2 regions of the Streptomyces sp. NPDC057743 genome follow, and region 1 is predicted to be linked to the other one. Evidence: riboswitches for the same ligand, from Rfam matches in the RefSeq annotation. Region 1 holds a riboswitch; the other holds the start of a gene.
The links. Region 1 has a riboswitch for glycine ahead of gcvT (glycine cleavage system aminomethyltransferase GcvT). Riboswitches for the same ligand answer to the same signal wherever they lie in the genome.
Positions count from the first base shown of each region.

Region 2: linked by a shared signal. The riboswitch ahead of gcvP (aminomethyl-transferring glycine dehydrogenase) and the one ahead of gcvT (glycine cleavage system aminomethyltransferase GcvT) in region 1 are both predicted to bind glycine.

Region 1 is NZ_JBHVJX010000004.1:10,879-19,245, reverse strand. It holds gene ACFVFQ_RS05370 (hypothetical protein) at 1-153, shown strand, start outside; gene ACFVFQ_RS05365 (L-serine ammonia-lyase) at 257-1,639, opposite strand; gene glyA (serine hydroxymethyltransferase) at 1,977-3,236, opposite strand; gene gcvH (glycine cleavage system protein GcvH) at 3,312-3,689, opposite strand; gene gcvT (glycine cleavage system aminomethyltransferase GcvT) at 3,812-4,981, opposite strand; glycine riboswitch at 5,134-5,229, opposite strand; gene ACFVFQ_RS05345 (AAA family ATPase) at 5,504-6,214, shown strand; gene ACFVFQ_RS05340 (enhanced serine sensitivity protein SseB) at 6,342-7,187, shown strand; gene ACFVFQ_RS05335 (enhanced serine sensitivity protein SseB C-terminal domain-containing protein) at 7,240-8,028, shown strand.
Region 2 is NZ_JBHVJX010000036.1:69,282-77,648, forward strand. It holds gene gcvP (aminomethyl-transferring glycine dehydrogenase) at 1-1,792, opposite strand, end outside; glycine riboswitch at 1,983-2,079, opposite strand; gene ACFVFQ_RS31255 (PRC-barrel domain-containing protein) at 2,194-2,574, shown strand; gene ACFVFQ_RS31260 (DNA polymerase IV) at 2,487-3,929, opposite strand; gene ACFVFQ_RS31265 (MerR family transcriptional regulator) at 3,997-4,602, opposite strand; gene ACFVFQ_RS31270 (bifunctional nuclease family protein) at 4,788-5,258, opposite strand; gene ACFVFQ_RS31275 (MerR family transcriptional regulator) at 5,312-6,058, opposite strand; gene ACFVFQ_RS31280 (FHA domain-containing protein) at 6,075-6,920, opposite strand; gene ACFVFQ_RS31285 (DUF881 domain-containing protein) at 7,039-8,037, opposite strand; gene ACFVFQ_RS31290 (small basic family protein) at 8,043-8,367, opposite strand, start outside.

The DNA.
Region 1 (8,367 bases):
CGGGAGGTCGCCGGCTGCGTCCACCACTGCGCCCGGCTGCTCCCCGGCCTCGACGGCGCCCGCGTGCACCCCTTCGTCCCCGCCGCCCGGGCCCTGGACATCTACGTCCGGGCCCGCGAACTCCCGCCGTTCGCCTGGGAGATCGGGCGCTAGGTGCCGGGGCAGCACGCCCGGACCGCCGGCGGCCCAGCACAAACGCCCCGGGCGCCGGCGGGAGTTCCTCCCTGCCGGCGCCCGGGGCGCGCGGTGCCGCGGGTCAGCACTCGATGATGTTCACCGCCAGGCCGCCGCGGGCGGTCTCCTTGTACTTGACGGACATGTCGGCGCCGGTGTCCTTCATGGTCTTGATGACCTTGTCGAGGGAGACGTGGTGGCGACCGTCGCCGCGCAGCGACATCCGGGCCGCGGTCACGGCCTTCACGGCGGCCATGCCGTTGCGCTCGATGCACGGGATCTGGACCAGGCCGCCGACCGGGTCGCAGGTCAGCCCGAGGTTGTGCTCCATGCCGATCTCGGCGGCGTTCTCCACCTGCTCGGGGCTGCCGCCCAGCACCTCGGCCAGGCCGCCGGCCGCCATCGAGCAGGCCGAGCCGACCTCGCCCTGGCAGCCGACCTCGGCGCCGGAGATCGAGGCGTTCTCCTTGAAGAGCATGCCGATCGCGCCGGCGGCGAGCAGGAAGCGGACCACGCCGTCCTCGTTCGCCCCGGGGACGAAGTTGACGTAGTAGTGCAGGACGGCGGGGATGATGCCGGCCGCGCCGTTGGTGGGGGCGGTCACCACCCGGCCGCCGGCGGCGTTCTCCTCGTTGACGGCCATGGCGTAGAGGGTGACCCACTCCATGGCGCGGGCCGCCTCGTCGCCCTCGGAGCGCAGCGCGCGGGCGGCGTTGGCGGCCCGGCGGCGGACCTTCAGCCCGCCGGGGAGGATGCCCTCGCGGGTCATCCCACGCTCGACGCAGCCCTGCATGACCTGCCAGATCTCCAGCAGGCCGGCGCGGATCTCGTCCTCCGTGCGCCACGCCTTCTCGTTCTGGAGCATCAGCGCGGAGATGGACAGGCCGGTCTCCTGGGAGAGCCGCAGCAGTTCGTCGCCGGTGCGGAAGGGGTGGGTCAGGACGGTGTCGTCCAGCTTGATCCGGTCCTCGCCGACCGCGTCCTCGTCGACGACGAAGCCGCCGCCCACCGAGTAGTAGGTCTTCTCCAGCAGCGGGGCGCCGGCGGCGTCGTAGGCGAAGAGGGTCATGCCGTTGGCGTGGTACGGCAGCGACCGGCGGCGGTGCAGGATCAGCTCGGTGGACTCGTCGAAGTCGATCTCGTGCGCGCTGCCTATCTCGGCGCCCAGGAGGCGCAGCCGGCCGCTGGTGCGGATGCGCGCCACCTCGTCGTCGGCGGACTCGACGTCGACGGTGCGCGGGGAGTGGCCCTCCAGGCCGAGCAGCACCGCCTTGGGGGTGCCGTGGCCGTGGCCGGTGGCGCCGAGCGAGCCGAAGAGTTCGGCGCGCACCGAGACCGTCTGAGCGAGCAGACCGTCCTTCTTGAGCCGCCGGGCGAACATCCGGGCGGCCCGCATCGGGCCGACGGTGTGGGAGCTGGACGGGCCGATGCCGATGGAGAAGAGGTCGAAGACGGAGATGGCCACGGGGGCGGACTCCCTTGTCTGCTCGGGGTTGGACGATGGCGCAGATCGGGGCAGGACGGGGTGTTTCCGGCCCGACTGTCGAGCGTAACCCGCTCGCCGGGGATTGCCGCCGGACGGGAGGCGGCGGGCGGGAGAAGCCGGGAGGGCGGGGGAGGGAAGAGGCGGTGAAGCCGGACGGGCGGCGGGGTGCGGTGGGTCGCCAGGGGCCGGCGGTCCGGGGAGGGCAACGGCGGCTCGGGGCAGGGCAGTTCGGCCCGGAGCGCGGTGCGGCGGCGGGCCGCGGAAGGCGGCCCGCCGCAAGGTCACCGGGGGCCGTGGTGCCCCGGTGACCGGTTCGTCACAGCGACGGGTACAGCGGGTACTTCTCGGCCAGGGCCGTGACCCGGGCCTTGAGCGCCTCGCGGTCGTAGCTGGGCTTGAGCGCCTCGGCGATGATGTCGGCGACCTCGCGGAAGTCCTCGGCCGTGAAGCCGCGGGTGGCCAGGGCCGGGGTGCCGATCCGCAGGCCGGAGGTGACCATCGGGGGCCGCGGGTCGTTCGGGACGGCGTTGCGGTTGACGGTGATGCCGACCTCGTGGAGGCGGTCCTCGGCCTGCTGGCCGTCGAGCTGCGAGTCGCGCAGGTCGACCAGGACGAGGTGGACGTCGGTGCCGCCGGAGAGCACCGAGACGCCGTGCTCCCTGACGTCGTCCTGGACCAGGCGCTCGGCCAGGATCCGGGCGCCCTCCAGGGTGCGCTGCTGGCGCTCCTTGAACTCGTCCGACGCGGCGACCTTGAAGGACACCGCCTTGGCCGCGATCACGTGCTCCAGCGGGCCGCCCTGCTGACCGGGGAAGACCGCGGAGTTGATCTTCTTGGCCAGCTCGGCGGTGGACAGGATGACACCGCCGCGGGGGCCGCCCAGCGTCTTGTGGGTGGTGGTGGTCACGACGTGGGCGTGCGGCACCGGGGAGGGGTGCAGGCCCGCGGCCACCAGGCCGGCGAAGTGCGCCATGTCGACCATCAGGTACGCGCCGACCTCGTCCGCGATCCGGCGGAAGGCGGCGAAGTCGAGCTGGCGCGGGTAGGCGGACCAGCCGGCCACGATCAGCTTCGGGCGGTGCTCCTTGGCGAGGCGCTCGACCTCCTCCATGTCGACCAGGTTGGTCTTCTCGTCGACGTGGTAGGGCACCACGTTGTAGAGCTTGCCGGAGAAGTTGATCTTCATGCCGTGGGTGAGGTGCCCACCGTGGGCGAGGTTCAGACCCAGGATGGTGTCGCCCGGCTTGATCAGCGCGAACATCGCGGCGGCGTTGGCCTGCGCACCGGAGTGCGGCTGGACGTTGGCGGCCTCGGCACCGAAGAGCGCCTTGATCCGGTCGATGGCGATCTGCTCGACCACGTCGACGTGCTCGCAGCCGCCGTAGTAGCGGCGGCCCGGGTAGCCCTCGGCGTACTTGTTGGTGAGGACCGAGCCCTGGGCCTCCATGACGGCGACCGGAGCGAAGTTCTCCGACGCGATCATTTCGAGGGTGGACTGCTGACGGTGGAGCTCGGCGTCGACGGCGGCGGCGACGTCGGGGTCGAGCTCGTGCAGGGAGCTGTTCAGAAGCGACATGAGACTTCCTGGAGTGAGGAGGAGCGGGCGGGGCGCCGCGGCCCCGGCCGAGCGGTGGCGGCCGGGGCCGGGGTGTCAGCCGGCGGTGAAGGCGGTGTACGCGTCGGCCGTGAGCAGGTCCTCCGGCTCACCGGTGAGCTTCACCTTGAACAGCCAACCGCCCTCGAACGGGGCGGAGTTCACCAGCGAGGGGTCGGCGACGACGTCCTCGTTCACCTCGACGATCTCGCCGTGCACGGGCGAGTAGAGGTCGCTGACGGACTTGGTCGACTCCAGCTCACCGCAGGACTCGCCCGCGGTGACGGTGGACCCGACCTCGGGGAGCTGCACGAAGACGACGTCGCCGAGCGCATTGGCCGCGTGCTCGGTGATGCCGACCGTCGAGACGCCGTCCTTGGCGGTCGACAGCCACTCGTGCTCCTTGCTGTAGCGCAGGTGCTGGGGGTTGTCCATGGCTCGATTCTCCTGTACGCGAGGGTGTGGTCGTGCATGGGGTCTTGCCCTGTGAGACGGGTGGCGCCGGGCACGGTGGCGCGGGTCCGCGGCGGGCACCGCGGACCGGCCGGCGCCGCCCGCTACTTCTGCCGCTTGTAGAAGGGCAGCGCGATGACCTCGTAGGGCTCGTGGGTGCCGCGGATGTCCACCCGGACACCCTCGGTGCCGGGCGCCGCGTGCGCCGCGTCGACGTAGGCCATGGCGATCGGCTTGCCGAGGGTGGGGGAGGGCGCCCCCGAGGTGACCTCGCCGATCACCGTGCCGTCGGCGGCGACGACCGGGTAGCCGGCGCGCGGCACCCGGCGGCCCTCGGCGACCAGGCCGACCAGCTTGCGCGGCGGCGCCTGCTCGGCCCGCTCGGCGGCCGCCGCGAGCGCCGCCCGCCCGACGAAGTCGCCCTCCTTGTCGAACTTCACGACCCGGCCCAGCCCCGCGTCGAACGGGGTGAGCGCGGTGGTCAGCTCGTGCCCGTACAGCGGCATCCCCGCCTCCAGGCGCAGGGTGTCGCGGCAGGACAGGCCGCACGGGACCAGGCCGACGTCCCGCCCCGCCTCGGTCAGCGCCGTCCACAGCGCAGCTGCGTCCGCGGGCCGGACGAACAGCTCGAAGCCGTCCTCGCCGGTGTAGCCGGTGCGGGCGATCAGCGCCTCGACGCCGGCGACCGTGCCGGGCAGCCCCGCGTAGTACTTCAGCCCGTCCAGATCGGCGTCGGTGAGCTTCTTGAGGATGCCGGGGGACTCCGGGCCCTGCACCGCCAGCAGCGCGTAGGCGTCCCGGTCGTCGCGGACGGCGGCGTCGAAGCCGGCCTGCCGGTCGAGCAGCGCGTCCAGCACCACCTGGGCGTTGGAGGCGTTGGCGACGACCATGAACTCGGTCTCGCCGAGGCGGTAGACGATCAGGTCGTCGAGGATGCCGCCGTCGGCGGCGCAGATCATGGTGTAGCGGGCCCGACCGACCTTCAGGGCGCCGAGGTTGCCGACCAGCGCGTGGTCGAGGAGGGCGCCGGCCTGCGGGCCGGTGACGGTGAGCTCGCCCATGTGGGAGAGGTCGAAGAGGCCGGCGCGGGTGCGCACCGCGAGGTGTTCCTCGCGCTCGCTGCTGTAGCGCAGCGGCATGTCCCAGCCGGCGAAGTCGGTCATGGTCGCGCCGAGCGCGCGGTGGGTTTCGTCCAATGCGGTACGGCGTCGCGCAGCGACTCCACTCGGGGTGGTGGCGGGCGACGGGTGGGCGCGGCGGGGGGCTTCGGTCATCGCTTTCGGGCTCCCAGGCATGGGTGACAAGACGGTCTCCCCATCTGTCATCGGAACCTGAGAGGTTCACCGGGATCCCGCGGACGGGCCCGGTTTGCACCTTGGGTGGAGCCGTCCCGTCGGCCGGGCCGCGACTCGCTTTTCAGATCTGCCTCGCCCGCGCGGTATAGGGGCCTGAGAGATTCAAGGGAGGACTTGCTCCTTCGGCGCCCCGCCGTGGCGGCCGGGGACTCTCCCGCGCGGATTCAAGCGGCCGGTATGGAATTGGCTGATCGCCCACGAGTTGACGTTCGAGCCCGCCCGTGGCGGCCACATCATTACACGGGATCGCCCATTACAGGAGCCCCGGCCGCAGCTCCGCTCCCGGTCATCCCGGTCGAGGCGTTCCGCAGGCCCCCGCCGTCCCGCCTCGGCTCCTTACCGTTCCCTTGCCTCGGATTACCTTTTCTTGACACTCTGCACGGGCTGCGGGAGGGCCGGGGCACAACCCGGCCCGCGGGGTCATCGGGAGGGGCGCGCACGGTGCACGGCGAGGCGACGGACACGAGGACGGCGGGGGCCGCGCCCCCACAAACCCCGGCTCCGGAGCCGGCGTTGGGCGGCCCCGGGGAGCCGTGCCCCCGCCGCCCAGCCGACCGGCCGCCCTGCACCGACCTGCGGGGCCCGGGCCGCCCCCGGCACCCCGTGCTCCGCTTCCCGCCCGGCGACCTCGTCGTGGTCTCAGGACTGCCGGGCAGCGGCAAGAGCACCCTGATGCGACGGGTGGTGCCCGCCCGCGACGACCGCGGCGCCCCGGTGCACCGCGTCGACTCCCAAGACGCCCGCGACCACTGGGAGCACGGCCGGCTGCGCCGCCTCCCCTACGCCCTCTACCGCCCCCTGGTCCGGTTCGCGCACTACCGCGCGCTGCACCGGGCACTGCGCTCCGGCGGCAGCGTGGTGGTGCACGACTGCGGGACGTGGGCGTGGGTGCGCCGCTGGCTGGCCCGCACGGCCCGGCGCGAGGGCCGGGGACTGCACCTGGTCCTGCTCGACGTGGAGCCCGCGGTGGCCCGCGGCGGCCAACGGGCCCGCGGCCGCGCGGTGTCGCGGTACGCCTTCGCCCGCCACCGCCGGGCCGTGCGCCGCCTGCTGGCCCGGGCCGGGGCGGCCCGGCTCCCGAAGGGCGTGCGCTCCGTGGTGCTGCTGGACCGGCGCTGCGCGCGGGAGTTGGCGCGCGTCACCTTCGGTTGACCGCCGCACCCCCGCCACCGGCTTCGATGACCGGTAGGTCGCCCGTTAGGGTCTGATCCACCGGGCGGGCCCGCGGACCGCCCCTGCGAAGTCGGCCGGGCAGCGCGGCCAGTAATGGGTGGGTGAGATGAACTATCCGGACAATGAACCCCAGCACGGTGGTCCGGTGCCGGGGAACTTCCCGGACGAGGGGATACCGCACGCGGCCTGGCCGGCCAACGAGTTGGAGGAGGTGCTGGCCGCCTCGGTCGGACACCCCGAGGCCGGCGGCCGGATCGTCGAGGTGCTGGGCCGCAGCCGGGTGTGGGTGCCGCTGCCCGAGGGCGGCGGCCCGGACGGCGCGGGCCTGGGAGCGCCCGGCCTCGACGTGCCGACCGTCGAGATCGGCGGCGCCGCCTACGTCCCGGTCTTCAGCTCCGAGCAGGAGTTCCGGCGGGTCGTCGGCACGCACCTGTCCTACACCGTCGCGCCCGCCCGGGAGTTCGCCCGCGGCCTGCCGCCGCTGGTCGGCCTCGCGGTCAACCCGGACGGCACCGTCGGCGTCCCGCTGCCCCCGCCCGCGGTCGCCGAACTGTGCCGCACCGGATGCACCGACCTGGACGGCCCGCGGACCGCCGGCGCCCGGGTCCGGCTCTTCGAACCGGACTGGCAGGACGAGCCGGTGGACTTCCTGGCCGCCGCCGGCCTGGAGTTCTCCGCCGCCGGCACCGTGCTGGCCGCCCGCCGCACGCTGGCCGCCGTCGAGGGCGACACGCCGGCCCTCTTCGTCGGCGTGCAACTCGACGTCCCCGCCGAGCGCCTGCACGACGGCACCGCCCGCGACGAGGCGTCGACCGCCCTCGGGCGGGCTCTGGGTCAGGTGCCGGTGCCCTGGCCGGTCCAGCTCATCCTGCTCGACGTCGCCCAGGGCGACCCGGTCGCCGACTGGATGCTGGAGCGCGTGCGGCCCTTCTACACCCGGGACCACTCGTAAGCTGGTGGACGACGGGCGGGCGGGCGCCCGGCCGGGAGGAGGGACGGACCACGTGAGCGCGGGTGCGCAACAGGGAGCGGCGGCGGCCGACCAGGTCGAGCAGATGCTGCGACAGGTCTCGCCCGGGCGCTACGACGCCTACGAGGCGATGCTGGGCGCCCTCGCGCACGGGCAGGTCTGGATGCTCCTGTGGCACGGCCGGGCCGGCCAACCCGACGCCCAGTACGGGAACATGGAGGTCGACGGGCTGGGCTACGCCCCCTGTGTCACCTCCGCCGCCGAGCTCGCCGCCTCCGGCTGGACCCGCGACCACGAGGTCGTCACCGGACCCGAGATCGCCGCCTCCCTCTTCCCCGACCGCTGGGGCCTGTGGCTCAACCCGCACGCCCCCGGCGGCGGCGTCGGCGTCCCCTGGCTCGACCTGCGTCGGATCGCCGGCGGCCTGGACCGGCTGCCCGCCGGTCCGCTGCGGATCAGCGAACCGGTCATCGACATCCCGCAGTTCTACGCCCTGCTCGCGCAGCATGCCCACCGCACGCCCCCCGTGCGGTCGTTGCGCCGGGCCTGGGTGCAACCCGCCCTGGGCGCCCCGTACTTGGCGATCGGCCTGGACCTGTACGACACCGGGCAGCCGTCGGTGGACGCCGCCCGGATGCTGATCCAGCAGTCGATGGGCGCGGTGCCGGACGGCCTGCCGGTGTCCACCGTCGCCATGAACGACGAGTACGACCCGGTCGGCATGTGGATGCGGGCCTGCGCCCGCCCGTTCTTCGACCGCGACGGCTACGCCCAGCCGGCCCCCGGACCCACCTACGGCTACGGCTACCCCCGCGCCTACTGAGCCCGACCGGCGCCCGACCAGTGCCCGACCGGCGCCCGCGGCCGGCCCGCGCCTGACTGTCTATTCGGCCTGAATTGGCTTTATTTAAGCGGTGGTTGACGCCTCTTTCGGCCATCCGGTGCACCGCTTAAACCACGCCGTTGTTCGCATAACGGAAGGCCGCGGGTCACATCACAGTTGCGCATCCTTTCCCGGCCAGGGCTGGTGAGTGATCGCAACTCGGATGAAGACTCCCGCTCCAAGGACCTCGGTCCTGTGTACGAGCGCCATCCCCACCGGCGTCCCTGCGCCTGTCGACGATCCGTCAGCGACGCCAACTTGCCTGCATACAGGGCGAGG
Region 2 (8,367 bases), on a different contig from region 1:
CGGTGCGCTGCTCGTCGCCGTTGGCCCGGTGGTAGGCGCGGACCGCGAGCAGACCGGCCAACTCGCCCTGGGAGCCGGCGTTGGGCTGGATGGACACCTTGGCGTAGCCGGTGATCGCGGCGAGCCGCTCCTCCAGCTCCTGGATGAGCGTGAGGTAGCCCTGCGCCTGGTCGGCCGGCGCGAAGGGGTGCAGCTGGCCGAACTCCGGCCAGGTGACCGGCTCCATCTCGGTCGTCGCGTTCAGCTTCATCGTGCAGGAGCCGAGCGGGATCATGCCGCGGTCCAGCGCGTAGTCCTTGTCGGCCAGGGTGCGCAGGTAGCGCAGCATGGCGGTCTCGGAGCGGTGCTGGTGGAAGACCGGGTGGGCAAGGTAGTCGTCGGTGCGCAGCAGGGGCTGCGGCAGGGCGTCGGCGACGGCCGCGTCCAGCGCGTCGATGTCGCCCCGGACGCCGAACGCGCCCCAGACGCCGGCCAATTGGGCGCGCCCGGTGGTCTCGTCACAGGCGATGCCGACGAGGTCGGCGTCGACCTGCCGGAGGTTGATACCGGCCTCGCGGGCGGCGGCGACGACCTCGGCCGCCCGACCGGGCACCCGCGCGGTGAGGGTGTCGAAGTAGGCGTCGTGGACGAGCTCGACACCGCCGTCCGTCAGCCCCTTGGCCAGGATCGCGGCGTACCGGTGGGTCCGCCGGGCGATGGTGCGCAGCCCCTCCGGACCGTGGTAGACGGCGTACATGCCGGCCATGACGGCGAGCAGCACCTGCGCGGTGCAGATGTTGCTGGTGGCCTTCTCGCGGCGGATGTGCTGCTCACGGGTCTGCAGCGCCAGCCGGTACGCCCTGGCGCCGTCGGCGTCCACCGAGACGCCCACCAGACGGCCGGGCAGGCTGCGGGCGTACTGCTCGCGAACGGCCATGTAGCCGGCGTGCGGACCGCCGAAGCCCATCGGGACACCGAAGCGCTGGGTGGTGCCGACCGCGATGTCCGCGCCGAGCTCACCGGGCGGGGTGAGCAGCGTCAGCGCCAGCAGGTCGGCGGCGACGGTGACGATCGCGCCCAGCTCGTGCGCCCGCTCGATGACCGCCCGCGGGTCGCGCACCGCACCGGATGCGCCCGGGTACTGCAGCAGCACGCCGAAGACGCCCCGCTCGGCGATCTCGTCCGGGATGCCGTCCGTGAGGTCGGCGACCACGACCTCGACGCCGGTCGGTTCGGCGCGGGTCTGGATCACGGCGACGGTCTGCGGCAGACAGTCCGCGTCAACGAGGAAGACGCCCTGCTTGACCTTGCCGACCCGGCGGGAGAGCGCCATCGCCTCCGCGGCGGCGGTGCCCTCGTCCAGGAGGGACGCACCGGAGGTCGGCAGTCCGGTCAGGTCGGCGACCATGGTCTGGAAGTTCAGCAGGGCCTCCAGACGACCCTGCGAGATCTCCGGCTGGTAGGGCGTGTAGGCCGTGTACCAGGACGGGTTCTCCATGACGTTGCGCAGGATCACCGGCGGGGTGAAGGTGCCGTAGTAGCCGAGCCCGATCATGGACGACAGGACCTGGTTGCGGTCGGCCAGGGCGCGCAGCTCTCCCAGCACCTCGGCCTCGGTGCGGCCCTGCGGCAGGCCGAGCGCCTCGGTGCTCTTGATCACGTCGGGGACGGCGACGGCGGTGAGCTCGTCCAGCGATCCGAAACCGACCTGCGCAAGCATCTTGGCCTGCGCCTCGTGGTCGGGGCCGATGTGCCGGTGCTCGAACGCGGTGCCGCGCTCCAGCTCGGACAGGGGGATGCGATTGGTGGTCATCGTGCGGGGGCCTCCTGGTCACTACGACCTACGAGGGGCACCACGGCGCTGGTGCCCGGACGGCCTCCCCCTCTGTCATCTCAACCTGAGAGCTTCACCGGCCCGCGGGCTGCGGAGCGGCTTTCACCGTCGGTGAGGAGGGGTTCCGGCATGGTGCCTGTCCGTGGCCCGCCCTGCTTTCCAGAGTGACCTCGTCCATGCGGTACGTGTGCCTGAGAGATTCCGGGGAGGATTTGCTCCTTCGGCGCCCTGCCGCGAACGACAAAGGACTCTCCCGCATGGGGTCGACGGCCAATCGCCAGCCTACCAGCGCACTGCTGGAACGATCCTTCGAGTGGCCGAGGCATGGAATGTGCCGTTTCGTAGTTGTCACAAGGCAGTTGCGACCAATTGGAGGGACCGTGCAAACCGATATCGATCCCCGGAGCCTGATCGGCCGCAAAGCGTTCGACCGCAACGGCGCGAAGATAGGGACCGTCGACGAGGTCTACCTCGACGACGCGACGGGCGAACCGGAGTGGGCAGCCGTCCGCACCGGCCTGTTCAGTCGGGACGCGTTCGTCCCCCTGGAACCGAGCAAGATGGTCGGCGAAAGCCTGCACATCCCCTACGACCGCAAGCTGATCAAAGACGCCCCCGATTTCGGCGTCGGCCGGCACCTCTCCCCCGAGCAGGAACTCCAGCTCTACCACCACTACCGCCTGGATATCTCCTCGCCCGCGGACTCCGCCGCGTCCGCCGCTGACACGGACTTCGGCCGGATCGCCGGCGCGGAAGACTGATCCGGCCCGCCCACCAGCGGCAACGGTTCCCCCGGCCGCAACGCCGGATCATCGACGACAAAGGTCCGCACCCGCCCCGGTGCGGACCACGGCGTCTCGAACCGCACGGTCACCCTCCCCACCCCACTGCCCTGCACCCACCCGGCGCCGAACTCCTCGTGCACCACGTCCAGCCCCGGGAGCCAACGCCGCGGCAGCTCCGGGAGCGCCTCCGGCTCACCGGCCACTTCCCCTTCCGACTCCGCCGCCTCGACGGCCGCCTGCTCCTCCGCCTCCCGCTCCGTGGCGATCTGGGCGAACAGGTCCTCCTGCGTGAAGTCCGCCAACCCGCTCACCCCCACGCCCAGCAGCCGGACCCCGCCCGTGGTGTCCACCGTCTCCAACAGCCGCGCAGCGGCCTCCCGGACGACCGCCGGATCGTCGGTCGGCCCGCGCAGCGTCTCGGACCGGGTCAGCGTCGAGAAGTCGTAGTTCCGCACCTTGATCACCACCGTGCGTCCGGACCGACCGGCCTCCCGCAGCCGCGCCACACAACGGTCGGCCAGCCGCAACACCTCGGTCCGCACCCGCGTCCGGTCGGTCAGGTCGACCTCGAAGGTGTCCTCCACCGACACCGATTTCGCGTCCCGTTCGGCCACCACCGGCCGGTCGTCCTGCCCCAACGCCATCGCGTACAACCCGGTGCCATGCGCCTTGCCCAACAGCCGCACCAACTCCGCCTCACCGGCCTCGGCGGTCTCCGCGACGGTATGTATCCCGGCCCGCCGCAACGTCTCGGCCGTGGCCGGCCCGACCCCGGGCAGCGTCCGCACCGACATAGGCCCCAGCAACTCCCGCTCGGTGCCCGGCTCGATCACCACCAGGCCGTCCGGCTTCGCCGCCTCCGACGCGATCTTGGCGAGCATCTTGGCACCGGCCAGCCCCACCGAACCGGTCAACCCCGTGACCGCCCGGATATCGCGCCGCAGTTGCTCCCCCACCGCCCGCGCCGCCGCCGACTCCGCCGGCACCCCACCCGCCTCCAGATCGACGAACGCCTCGTCCAGGCTCAACGGCTCCACGAGCGGCGAGAGCGCCCGCAGCAGCTCCATGACCGATTCACTCACCTGGCGGTACAGACCGAACCGGGGGTTGAGATAAGCGGCGTTGGGGCACAACCGCCGCGCCTGCGCCGTCGGCATCGCCGACCGCACCCCGAAGACCCGCGCCTCGTACGAGGCCGTGGCGACCACCCCGCGCGGCCCGATCCCGCCGACGACCACGGGCTTTCCCCGCAGGCTCGGCTTGGCCGCCTGCTCGGCGGCCGCATAGAAGGCATCCATGTCCAGATGCAGGATCGTCGGCGCACGTCTCACACCACTGATGCTGCCGCACACCACTGACAATGGCCCCGACCCCGGGCCGAGAACCGTCCGCCGGCCCTCAGCCGGCCCGGTTGCGCCGCCGCGCCAACTCGTCGTGCGGGTTCTTCCCAATCAGCGTCTCGCCGGTGTCCACCCGCTCCCCGTGGAGCTGTGACAGCGCGCCTTCCACGTCCCGCCACACCACACCCACGGCGATCCCGAAGACGCCCTGGCCTCCCTGGAGCAGATCCACGACCTGGTCGGGCGAGGTGCACTCATAGACCGTCGCGCCATCGCTCATCAACGTCATCCGGGTCAGGTCCGCCAGCCCGCGCGCCCTCAAGTGCTGCACGGCGGCACGAATGTTCTGCAACGAGACCCCGGTGTCCAACAGCCGCTTGACGATCTTCAGGACGACGACGTCGCGGAAGCTGTAGAGCCGCTGGGTCCCGGACCCGAAAGCGGGCCGGATACTGGGCTCCACGAGCCCCGTCCGCGCCCAGTAGTCCAGCTGCCGGTAGGTGATGCCCGCCGCCGCGCACGCGGTCGGTCCGCGGTAGCCGATGTTCTCCGCCTCGCGGTCCCCCGACACCTCGGCGGCCTGCACCGGACCCCGGTTCGCCGCCGCGCCCGTGTGGAGCGGCAATGCCCCTTCCGCCGCCGTACCGTCGCCGGTGATTGCCACGCCGCCCTCCGTCCTCCACGTCCCGGACGGGACCTGCCATATCGACGGTATGCAGTCACCCGGGGTGCGTCAACGATCGCCGCGCTCGCCACGCCGAGTGATAATCACCCTACGAGTGGTTTCTCGTGACTTGTCACGGGGAATGAATGAAAGGTTGGCCAGAAACAGGCGGTTGGCCTGGCCGATCACTGGTTGGTGCCGAAGTCCTCGGGCGAAATCTGGTCGAGGAACTCGCGGAACTTCTCCACCTCGTCCTCCTGCTCGTCCGGGATGGCGATCCCCGCGTCGTCCAGCACACCGTCGGTACCGAAGATCGGCGTCCCGGTGCGCAGCGCCAGCGCTATCGCGTCCGACGGACGGGCACTGACCTCGACCCCACTGGCGAAGACCAGTTCGGCATAGAAGACCCCCTCGCGCAGATCCGTGATCCGGACCTGCGTCAGCTCCTGGCCCACGGCTTCGAGCACGTCCTTGAAGAGGTCATGCGTCAGCGGCCGGGCGGGCACCATGCCCTGCTGGGCGAACGCGATGGCGGTGGCCTCTCCCGGTCCGATCCAGATGGGCAGGTAGCGGTCACCTCCCACCTCCCGCAGCAGCACGATCGGTTGGCTGGAAGGCATCTCCACCCGGACACCCACGACGTCGAGCTCGTTCACACAGCAACCCTAGGCCGTGCCCGGCCGGTTTGGGTAGTCGGGCACTCGTTTGCTCACGGCAGACGAACCCGCAGCGCGCTCTGCAACAGCGCCGCGTGCAACCGCGCCGACAGCGTGGCCAGCTCGCGGACGGTGGCCTCGGCATGCGCCCGGGTCTGCGGATTCCGGTGCCGCCGAAGGGGTGCCACGACCTGCTCGACGAGCCCCGCCTCGCGCTCCGCGGCCGCCTTCACGGCACGCAGATGCCGCGGCTCCAGGCCGAATCGGCCAAGGTCCGCTACGAGTTTGGCGACCGTGACCGCCTCGATGTCGTAGCCCCCGTCCCCATGCGGGACGATGAGTCCGTACGACTCCCAGTCGGCGAGCGCCGCCTCGTCCACCTCGGCGGCGGCCAGCAGCTCGGCCCGGCCGATCCGGGCGGTCGTCGGGCGCTCCTCGTCCGGATCGGACACACCCTCGACCAAGTCGCGGGGCGCCGCCGGAGCGGGCAGCTGCACCTGCTCACCCCGCTCCAGGGCGTCCAGATGCTCCCTGATGACCTTCAGGGGGAGGTAGTGGTCCCGCTGCATCCGCAGCACGTTCGCCAAGCGCTCGACGTCCGCGGCCGTGAACTTGCGGTACCCAGAAGGCGTGCGCTGCGGCTCGACCAGCCCCTCGGCCTCCAGGAAACGGATCTTGGAGATGGTGACCTCGGGGAACTCCTCGCGCAGCACGTTGAGCACCGAGCCGATGCTCATCGGTGTGCGGTCCGAGGAGGCGGTGCCGGACGAACCGGCACCGCCTGTCGGTGATTGGCGCATATGCCTTCCCTGGCGGTCAGATACCGACGCCCCGCTGGCTCGCGTAGAAGACCAGGCGGTACTTGCCGATCTGCACCTCGTCGCCGTTGGCGAGGACCACGGAGTCGATCGGCTCGCGGTTGACGTAGGTGCCGTTGAGGCTGCCGACGTCGGTGACCGTGAAGCGGCCGTCCGATCCGCGGCGGAACTCCACGTGGCTACGGGAGACCGTCACGTCGTCGAGGAAGATGTCGCCCTGCGGGTGCCGGCCCGCGGTCGTCAGCTCGCCGTCCAGGAGGAAGCGGCTGCCCGCGTTCGGCCCACGGCGGACGATCAGCAGGGCCGAGCCCAACGGGAGGGCGTCGACGGCAGCCTGGGCCTCCGGGGAGAGCGCCGGCGACAGGTTCTGCCCGGTCGCCTCCGCGTCGTACGCCTCGATCCCGGAGATGGAGATCGTCGAGGTCGTCTCCGAGGCCCGGTCGGGCTGGGCGCCCGGGCGCAGCGGGGCACCACAGTTGGAACAGAACCGGCTCGCCTCGGCGTTCCGGTGCCCGCACCTCGTACAGACCAAGGCCGACCCTCCACCCGTGCGTGCGGCTGATGGTTCCTCGGAACCTATGCGGCCGGCACCGGAGGGGTCAACAGAACCCGCGCCGTGCCCCCCGGACGGACCGCCGACCTCATCACGGAACAGCGGACGGCTCTCCGGCGCGGCCCCTTCTTCCGAACGACGCGGAGCGCGGTGCCGCGCCGAACCGCCGTCGCCTTCCTGGCGCGCGCTCTTGCCGAACAGCTTTGCAAACAACTTCACGGGCGATTCCCCTTGTACGACACAGACCCGCCCGTGGGGCAGGACGAACCCTCGATGCACACACCGGCCGATCCGGACATCCTGTGAACGTCCGTGGCCTTCAGACAGTTTCCACCACACACCACACGCACGGTGCGTCGACCCCCCGCTGCCTCATGCCCTTGCCGGGCCATCACCATACGTGGACGCCTCACCGGGATGACGACCGAGCGTAGTCAGGCCGCTTCGCCTGTCGCAAGGCATCCACAACGATCTTCTCTTGCCGGGACACAGACACCTTGGCCTGCTCCTTTTCCAGCGTCTGGACCACTCCGCCGGGGATGTTGAGCGCCGGTTCGAGGTCCTCCGGCTTCCCGATGACCTTGAACTGGTACGGCGGCGTGACACGCTTGCCGTCGACGTCCACCCCGCCCCGGAGGTCCGAGAAGTAAGTGCTCGCGACGACGCGGACGTTGTTGACCTGGATGGCCTCGGCCCCGGCCGCCCGCAGCTCCTGGATGGTGTCCAGCAACTTGTCCGCCTCCACGGAGTGGTGCGGATCGTCGATGGTCAGGGTGATGCCGGGGCCCTGCGCCGCGACGGTCCCTGCCAGCACTCCCAGCTGCTGTTCCTTCTCCACGGTCTGCTTACGAGCCTCCTCGGCCTGGTCCGAGCTGTTCGCCAACTCGGTCTTCTGTCCCTCCAGGCGCCGCTGCTCCTCCGTCAACCGCTGGGAGCGATTGTCCAGTTCGTCCAGAATGCGCACCAGATCCTCCTGACGCGCACCCCGCAGCGCACTGCTGTCACTGGTGGAACGTACCTGAATCGCGAGGCCGAGGCCGAGAATGAACAGGAGCAACGCGACGATCAGTTGAGGCCGGCTCAGCCGCGGCGGCCACAGGCTGGCGACGAGCCGCTGCCGACCGGTCAGCGACGGCGGCGCCGCCTCCTCGTCCGCGGCCGCATCCGCACCGGCGGCGGCAGCCGGTTCGGCAGCCTCCTGCCCTGCGCTCCCCTGCTCCCGCGTCGCTTCCGGCCGTTCGGGCCGCTCCGCCGCCCCCTGGGGCTCGTGGGGCTTCTCCGGCGGCATCGGCCGCCGCTCCGCCGGCCGCTGCTCCTCATGCGCCTCGCGCGCCCGCTCGGGCTTCCGCTCCGGCCGCTCCTCCGGCCCGCGCTCCGGCTCCGACTCCGGCGTCTCGTCCGCTGGCATCGGCCTCACGCCTGGAACACGTGCCGACGGATCGCGGCAGCGTTGGAGAAGATGCGGATACCGAGCACCACCACGACGCCGGTGGAGAGTTGGGCGCCGACGCCCAACTTGTCCCCGAGGAAGACGATCAGGGCGGCCACCACCACGTTCGACAGGAAGGAGACCACGAAGACCTTGTCGTCGAAGATCCCGTCCAGCATCGCGCGCAGACCACCGAACACGGCGTCCAGCGCGGCCACGACAGCGATCGGCAAGTAGGGCTCGACCACCGTCGGCACCACGGGTCGGACGAAAATTCCGACCACGACTCCCACGATGAGGCCCAGTACG